Linked DNA regions of Streptomyces sp. 2114.4. The protein of the gene in region 2 interacts with the protein of the main gene of each other region in a pairwise test. Links are inferred from orthologs where the notes say so. Each region holds a gene or a part of one and is shown on either strand. Other genes may lie near its edges.

Evidence for each region.
Region 1: the proteins of CFW40_RS07665 (region 2) and CFW40_RS24425 interact in binary tests that used the Escherichia coli proteins (3 or more experiments, as listed by UniProt). The link is inferred for Streptomyces sp. 2114.4 from one-to-one orthologs.

Annotation. Positions count from the first base shown.
Region 1 is NZ_FYEY01000001.1:5,513,810-5,518,245, reverse strand. The notes cover bases 59-4,427. They hold CFW40_RS24425 (multifunctional oxoglutarate decarboxylase/oxoglutarate dehydrogenase thiamine pyrophosphate-binding subunit/dihydrolipoyllysine-residue succinyltransferase subunit), read left to right. Parts: upstream 59-420; coding sequence 421-4,227; downstream 4,228-4,427. Other genes in these bases: fxsT (FxSxx-COOH system tetratricopeptide repeat protein), read right to left, coding at 4,326-4,427; CFW40_RS24430 (ATP-binding protein), read left to right, coding at 59-183. Also shown: more of CFW40_RS24430, read left to right, coding at 1-58; more of fxsT, read right to left, coding at 4,428-4,436. UniProt on the Escherichia coli protein: E1 component of the 2-oxoglutarate dehydrogenase (OGDH) complex which catalyzes the decarboxylation of 2-oxoglutarate, the first step in the conversion of 2-oxoglutarate to succinyl-CoA and CO(2).
Region 2 is NZ_FYEY01000001.1:1,751,211-1,754,121, reverse strand. Bases 53-2,896 are described here. They hold CFW40_RS07665 (ABC-F family ATP-binding cassette domain-containing protein), read left to right. Parts: upstream 53-597; coding sequence 598-2,196; downstream 2,197-2,896. Other genes in these bases: CFW40_RS07655 (enoyl-CoA hydratase/isomerase family protein), read left to right, coding at 2,846-2,896; CFW40_RS07660 (helix-turn-helix domain-containing protein), read left to right, coding at 2,532-2,753; CFW40_RS07670 (hypothetical protein), read left to right, coding at 53-285. Outside these bases: more of CFW40_RS07670, read left to right, coding at 1-52; more of CFW40_RS07655, read left to right, coding at 2,897-2,911. UniProt on the Escherichia coli protein: Genetic data indicate it may be involved in ribosome assembly or function.

The DNA.
Region 1 (4,436 bases), 3.8 Mb from region 2 along the record:
GAGCGCTTCAATCGCGGCGGCCCCGCCCCCTCGGGCCCCGGCTCCGACGGGGGGACGGGCCTGGGCCTGGCCATCGCGCGCTGGGCCGTCGACCTGCACGGCGGACGCATCGGCGTGGCCGAATCCCCCCGCGGCTGCCGGATCCGGGTCACCCTTCCGGGGTTGGAGTCAGCTCGAAGCTGACGGCCGCTGACGTAGGGTCGGTGGTGGGAGCACTCCTGCGCGGGTCCCGCGGTGATCAGCCCTACCCGTATACAGGCAAACCTCGTGTGTTTCCCGTCAGGTCCTGCCCCGAAACCCGTCCGGGAATGTGACGTACGCGACGAGTGACCCTCCCAGCCTGCATCCAGGGTCCCAACAGGCGTAGCCTTTATTCCCGCTGTCCACCACCTTAGGAAGCGGAAGAGGGCGGTTGCCGCCGTGTCGCTACAGTCCCCCAACAGCTCGAGCATCTCGACCGACCAGGAAGGGCAGGGTAAGAACCCTGCCGCCGCGTTCGGTCCCAATGAGTGGCTCGTCGACGAGATCTACCAGCAGTACCTCCAGGACCCGAACTCGGTAGACCGAGCCTGGTGGGACTTCTTCGCCGACTACAAGCCGGGCGGCGCCACCGCGCCGGGCCAGCCGGCGGAGGGCGCTGCCCCCGCTCCGGCCGCCCCGGCGCAGTCGTCCCCGGCGGCGCCCGCCGCGGCGGAGCCGAAGCAGTCCGGTGCGAGCACCGGAGCGGCCGCCGCCGCGCCGCCTTCTGAGCCGGCCACCCCGGCGAAGCCGGCCGCGAGCGCGCCGGCCCCGGCCAAGGCCGCGCCGGCCAAGCCGGCCGCCAAGGCCGCCACCCAGAAGGCCGACGGCGAGGTCACTGCCGGTCCCGAGTTCGTCACGCTGCGCGGCCCGTCGGCCGCCGTTGCGAAGAACATGAACGCCTCCCTGGAGCTGCCGACGGCCACGTCCGTCCGCGCGGTCCCGGTGAAGCTGCTCTTCGACAACCGCATCGTGATCAACAACCACCTCAAGCGCGCCCGCGGTGGGAAGGTCTCCTTCACCCACCTCATCGGGTACGCGATGGTGCAGGCCCTCAAGGCCATGCCGTCGATGAACCACTCCTTCGCGGAGAAGGACGGCAAGCCGACGCTGGTCAAGCCCGATCACGTCAACCTCGGTCTGGCCATCGACCTGGTGAAGCCGAACGGCGACCGCCAGCTCGTCGTCGCCGCCATCAAGAAGGCCGAGACGCTGACCTTCTTCGAGTTCTGGCAGGCCTACGAGGACATCGTCCGCCGGGCCCGCGACAACAAGCTCACGATGGACGACTTCACCGGAGTCACCGCGTCGCTGACGAACCCGGGCGGCATCGGCACCGTGCACTCCGTGCCGCGTCTGATGCCCGGCCAGTCCATGATCATGGGCGTCGGCGCGATGGACTACCCCGCGGAGTTCCAGGGCACCTCCCAGGACGCCCTGAACAAGCTGGGTGTCTCCAAGGTCATGACGCTGACCAGCACCTATGACCACCGGGTGATCCAGGGCGCCGCCTCCGGCGAGTTCCTGCGCATCATGAGCCAGCTGCTGCTCGGCGAGAACGGCTTCTTCGACGACATCTTCAAGTCGCTGCGGATCCCGTACGAGCCGGTCCGCTGGCTGCGGGACATCGACGTCTCGCACGACGACGACGTCACCAAGGCCGCGCGGGTCTTCGAGCTGATCCACTCCTACCGGGTCCGCGGCCACGTCATGGCCGACACCGACCCGCTGGAGTACCACCAGCGCAAGCACCCCGACCTCGACATCACCGAGCACGGCCTCACCCTGTGGGACCTGGAGCGCGAGTTCGCGGTCGGCGGCTTCTCCGGCAAGTCCATGATGAAGCTGCGCGACATCCTGGGCGTGCTGCGCGACTCGTACTGCCGCACCACCGGCATCGAGTTCATGCACATCCAGGACCCCAAGCAGCGCCAGTGGATCCAGGACCGGGTCGAGCGCTCGCACAAGTCGCCCGAGCGTGAGGAGCAGCTGCGCATCCTGCGCCGGCTGAACTCCGCCGAGGCGTTCGAGACGTTCCTGCAGACGAAGTACGTCGGCCAGAAGCGCTTCTCGCTGGAGGGCGGCGAGTCCGTCATCCCGCTGCTGGACGCGGTCATCGACTCCGCGGCCGAGTCGCGTCTGGACGAGGTCGTCATCGGCATGGCCCACCGCGGCCGCCTCAACGTCCTCGCCAACATCGTCGGCAAGTCGTACGCGCAGATCTTCCGCGAGTTCGAGGGCAACCTCGACCCGAAGTCGATGCACGGCTCCGGCGACGTGAAGTACCACCTGGGCGCCGAGGGCACCTTCACGGGCCTCGACGGTGAGCAGATCAAGGTCTCGCTGACCGCCAACCCCTCCCACCTGGAGGCCGTCGACCCGGTCGTCGAGGGTGTGGCGCGCGCCAAGCAGGACATCATCAACAAGGGCGGCACGGACTTCACGGTCCTGCCGATCCAGCTGCACGGTGACGCGGCCTTCGCGGGCCAGGGCGTGGTCGCGGAGACGCTGAACATGTCCCAGCTGCGCGGCTACCGCACCGGCGGCACGGTGCACGTGGTCATCAACAACCAGGTCGGCTTCACCGCCGCCCCGGAGTCGTCGCGTTCGTCCATGTACGCCACCGACGTGGCCCGCATGATCGAGGCGCCGATCTTCCACGTCAACGGCGACGACCCCGAGGCCGTCGTCCGCGTTGCCCGTCTGGCCTTCGAGTTCCGCCAGGCGTTCAACAAGGACGTCGTCATCGACCTGATCTGCTACCGCCGCCGCGGTCACAACGAGTCGGACAACCCGGCCTTCACGCAGCCGCTGATGTACGACCTGATCGACAAGAAGCGCTCGGTGCGCAAGCTCTACACCGAGTCCCTGATCGGTCGCGGCGACATCACGCTGGAAGAGGCCGAGCAGGCGCTGCAGGACTTCCAGGGCCAGCTGGAGAAGGTCTTCACCGAGGTCCGCGACGCCACGACGACGCCGGCCGCCCCCGAGGTGCCGCAGCCGAAGGCCGAGTTCCCGGTCTACGTCGACACCGCGATCTCCCAGGAGGTCGTCAAGCGGATCGCCGAGTCGCAGGTCAACATCCCCGAGCGGGTCACCGTCCACCCGCGTCTGCTGCCCCAGCTGCAGCGCCGCGCGGCCCAGGTCGAGGACGACACCATCGACTGGGGCATGGGCGAGACCCTGGCCATCGGTTCGCTGCTGATGGAGGGCACCCCGGTCCGGCTCGCCGGCCAGGACTCCCGCCGCGGCACCTTCGGCCAGCGCCACGCGGTGCTGATCGACCGCGCGACCGGTGACGACTTCACCCCGCTGCTCTACCTCGCCGAGGACCAGGCCCGCTTCAACGTCTACGACTCGCTGCTGAGCGAGTACGCGGCGATGGGCTTCGAGTACGGCTACTCCCTGGCCCGCCCGGAGGCGCTGGTCATGTGGGAGGCGCAGTTCGGTGACTTCGTCAACGGCGCCCAGACCGTCGTCGACGAGTTCATCTCGTCGGCGGAGCAGAAGTGGGGCCAGACGTCCGGCGTCACCCTGCTGCTGCCGCACGGCTACGAGGGCCAGGGCCCGGACCACTCCTCGGCCCGGATCGAGCGCTTCCTCCAGCTGTGCGCGCAGAACAACATGACGGTCGCCGCGCCGACCCTGCCGTCGAACTACTTCCACCTGCTGCGCTGGCAGGTCCACAACCCGCACCACAAGCCGCTGGTCGTCTTCACCCCGAAGTCGATGCTGCGTCTGAAGGCCGCGGCGTCGAAGACGGAAGAGTTCACGACGGGCGGCTTCCGCCCCGTCATCGGTGACTCCACGGTCAAGGCCGAGGATGTCCGCAAGGTCATCTTCTGCTCCGGCAAGGTCTACTACGACCTGGAGGCCGAGCGCGAGAAGCGCGGCGCGAACGACACCGCGATCGTCCGCATCGAGCGCCTTTACCCGCTTCCCGGCAAGGAACTCCAGGCGGAGATCGCCAAGTTCCCGAACGCCGAGAAGTACCTGTGGACGCAGGAAGAGCCGGCGAACCAGGGTGCGTGGCCGTTCCTCGGCCTCAACCTGATCGACCACCTCGACCTGGCCGTCGGTGCCGATGTCCCGCACGGCGAGCGCCTGCGCCGCATCTCGCGGCCGCACTCCTCGTCGCCGGCCGTCGGCTCCGCCAAGCGCCACCAGGCCGAGCAGGCACAGCTGGTCGCGGAGGCCTTCGACGCCTGAGGCGTCAGGCCGCCGGGGTGACCGGTGGTGGAACAGCGGAAGGGCCCGTCCCCGGTGGGGGCGGGCCCTTCCGCATGCCGCGGTGCTGACGCAGGTTCTTAAACGGGCTGCGGTTCGAAGTCCCAGTACGGGCGGCGGCGGCGCCGGGCGGACAGGGTGTGCGGGTGCTCGGCGCCCAGCGTCGCGGAGAGCTGCCCGATCGCCTCCTG
Region 2 (2,911 bases):
GGCGACCCGGAGACCGCCCCCGATGTGCTCACCCGTGAGGAGTCGACCTGGCTGTGGGTGGACACCGCGGCGGCCGTCGCCGACCACGGCGAGACCCAACTGCTGGTGCGCCACCTCGACTCGGCGGTCCAGGGCTCGGTCCCCCGCCTCCTGGAGGAGGTCCGTGCAGTAGGGCACCCCCGTACGGTCCAGGTCCTGGTGGCGCTTGCCGCGGCCCACCCCGATCCGGCACTCGCCAAGGCGGTACGCCGCGCGGCGTTCCAGGTCCACACGGGCGGGGTTTGATCTCCACGTTTTCGTCTTTCCCACCGTGGTGGTTGCTCGCCGTTTTTCGCCCGCTGACGCGGTGCGCCCACCGTTGCTCCCCCACCGCCTAAAGGACGTGGGAGGTACCCCCAGCGGCGGGCGCACCGCGCAGCGGGCGAAGAACGGCGGGGACCCCCACGGCGGGACAGCCGACCACGTGGGAGGAAAATCAACTTGCACGGGGCCGTTAGACTGCCTCCCATGGCAGTTCTCCCCCGGGTTCATTAGACGGCGCAGCCCGCTCTCGGACCGTCCGTCCAATCCGCCGTCTTCCTGCCCTGGAGTTTTTCCGTGATTACCGCCTCCGGCCTTGAGCTGCGCGCCGGCGCCCGCATCCTCATCGAGTCCGCTTCCTTCCGTATCGCCAAGGGCGACCGCATCGGCCTGGTCGGCCGTAACGGCGCCGGCAAGACCACCCTCACCAAGGTGCTGGCGGGCGAGGGCATCCCCGCCTCCGGTTCGGTCACCCGCGCCGGCGACGTCGGCTATCTGCCGCAGGACCCGCGCACCGGCGACCTGGACGTGCTGGCCCGCGACCGCATCCTGTCCGCCCGTGACCTCGACAGCGTGCTGCGCAAGATGCGCGAGAACGAGGACCGGATGGCCAACGGCAAGGGCGCCACCCGCGAAAAGGCGATGCGGAAGTACGAGCGCCTGGAGACCGAGTTCCTGACCAAGGGCGGGTACGCCGCCGAGGCGGAGGCCGCGACCATCGCCGCCAGCCTCGGTCTGCCCGACCGCATCCTCGGCCAGCCGCTGCACACCCTCTCCGGTGGTCAGCGCCGCCGCGTCGAGCTGGCCCGGATCCTGTTCTCGGACTCCGACACCCTGCTGCTCGACGAGCCCACCAACCACCTCGACGCCGACTCCATCGTCTGGCTGCGGGACTACCTCAAGACCTACCGCGGCGGCTTCATCGTGATCTCCCACGATGTCGACCTGGTCGAGACCGTGGTCAACAAGGTGTTCTACCTCGACGCCAACCGCTCGCAGATCGACATCTACAACATGGGCTGGAAGCTCTACCAGCAGCAGCGCGAGGCCGACGAGAAGCGCCGCAAGCGCGAGCGCGCGAACGCCGAGAAGAAGGCCGCGGCGCTCAACACCCAGGCCGACAAGATGCGGGCCAAGGCCACCAAGACCGTCGCCGCCCAGAACATGGCCAAGCGCGCCGACAAGCTCCTCGCCGGGCTGGAGCAGGTGCGCGCCGCCGACAAGGTCGCCAAGCTGCGCTTCCCGGACCCGGCACCGTGCGGCAAGACCCCGCTCACCGCCGAGGGCCTGTCGAAGTCCTACGGCTCCCTGGAGATCTTCACCGATGTCAACCTGGCCATCGACAAGGGCTCCCGGGTCGTCATCCTCGGTCTGAACGGTGCCGGCAAGACCACCCTGCTGCGGCTGCTGGCCGGCGTCGAGACGCCGGACACCGGTGAGGTCCGCCCCGGGCACGGCCTCAAGCTCGGCTACTACGCCCAGGAGCACGAGACCCTGGACCCGGACCGCACGGTCCTGGAGAACATGCGCTCGGCCGCCCCGGACATGGACCTGGTCGCCATCCGCAAGACGCTGGGTTCCTTCCTCTTCTCCGGGGACGACGTCGACAAGCCCGCCGGGGTGCTCTCCGGCGGCGAGAAGACCCGGCTCGCCCTGGCGACGCTGGTCGTCTCCTCGGCCAATGTGCTGCTGCTCGACGAGCCCACCAACAACCTCGACCCGGCCAGCCGCGAGGAGATCCTCGGCGCGCTGCACACCTTCACGGGCGCGGTGGTCCTGGTGTCGCACGACGAGGGAGCGGTGGACGCGCTGGAGCCCGAGCGCATCATCCTGCTGCCCGACGGCGTCGAGGACCTGTGGGGCCAGGACTACGCGGACCTGGTCGCGCTGGCCTGATCACGGCGTATGGATCATGCCGTATGGATCATTCGGCCGATGTGTGATCCATCATCTGAGTGAGAACGGCTCGTACACCGGCGAGTCTGCGGCATCCGGCCGGGCCCTTGGGGCCCGGCCGTCACCATTTCGTCGGCATACCGCCTGACCTGCCCCTTCTCGCGCAAAGCCGGGGACGGGCGGCCTTCCGCAGAGGCGGAATATGGCATTCCGGCCCGTGAGAGCGCCCGCTGGACGGCAAAGGATGTCGTACTGACCCTGCGGAATGGGTGGCCAGGAAGCCGGGGAGGGGTGATCATGAGAGTCCAGAGCGCACTTCCCACGAGGAGGCACGGGTGGCCGAGACTCTGAAGAAGGGCAGCCGGGTAACCGGCGCCGCGCGCGAGAAGCTCGCGGCAGACCTGAAGAAGAAGTACGACTCCGGTGCGAGCATCCGGGCGCTGGCCGAGGAAACCGGCCGCTCCTATGGATTCGTGCACCGGATGCTCAGCGAATCCGGTGTGGTCCTGCGCGGTCGAGGCGGAGCCACAAGGGGCAAGAAGGCCGCATCGGCCTGACGGCTGCGACTCCGGGTGCAGCGGTGTCCCCCCGGTCGACCGAGCAGTCGGCCGGGAGGTTACCGTTCAGTCACTTACGCACGCAGGTGCGGATGGCTGACTCGGAGGCGCTGATGACTCTGCTCGACAAGGACGGTGTGCGACTCGCCGTTGACGGT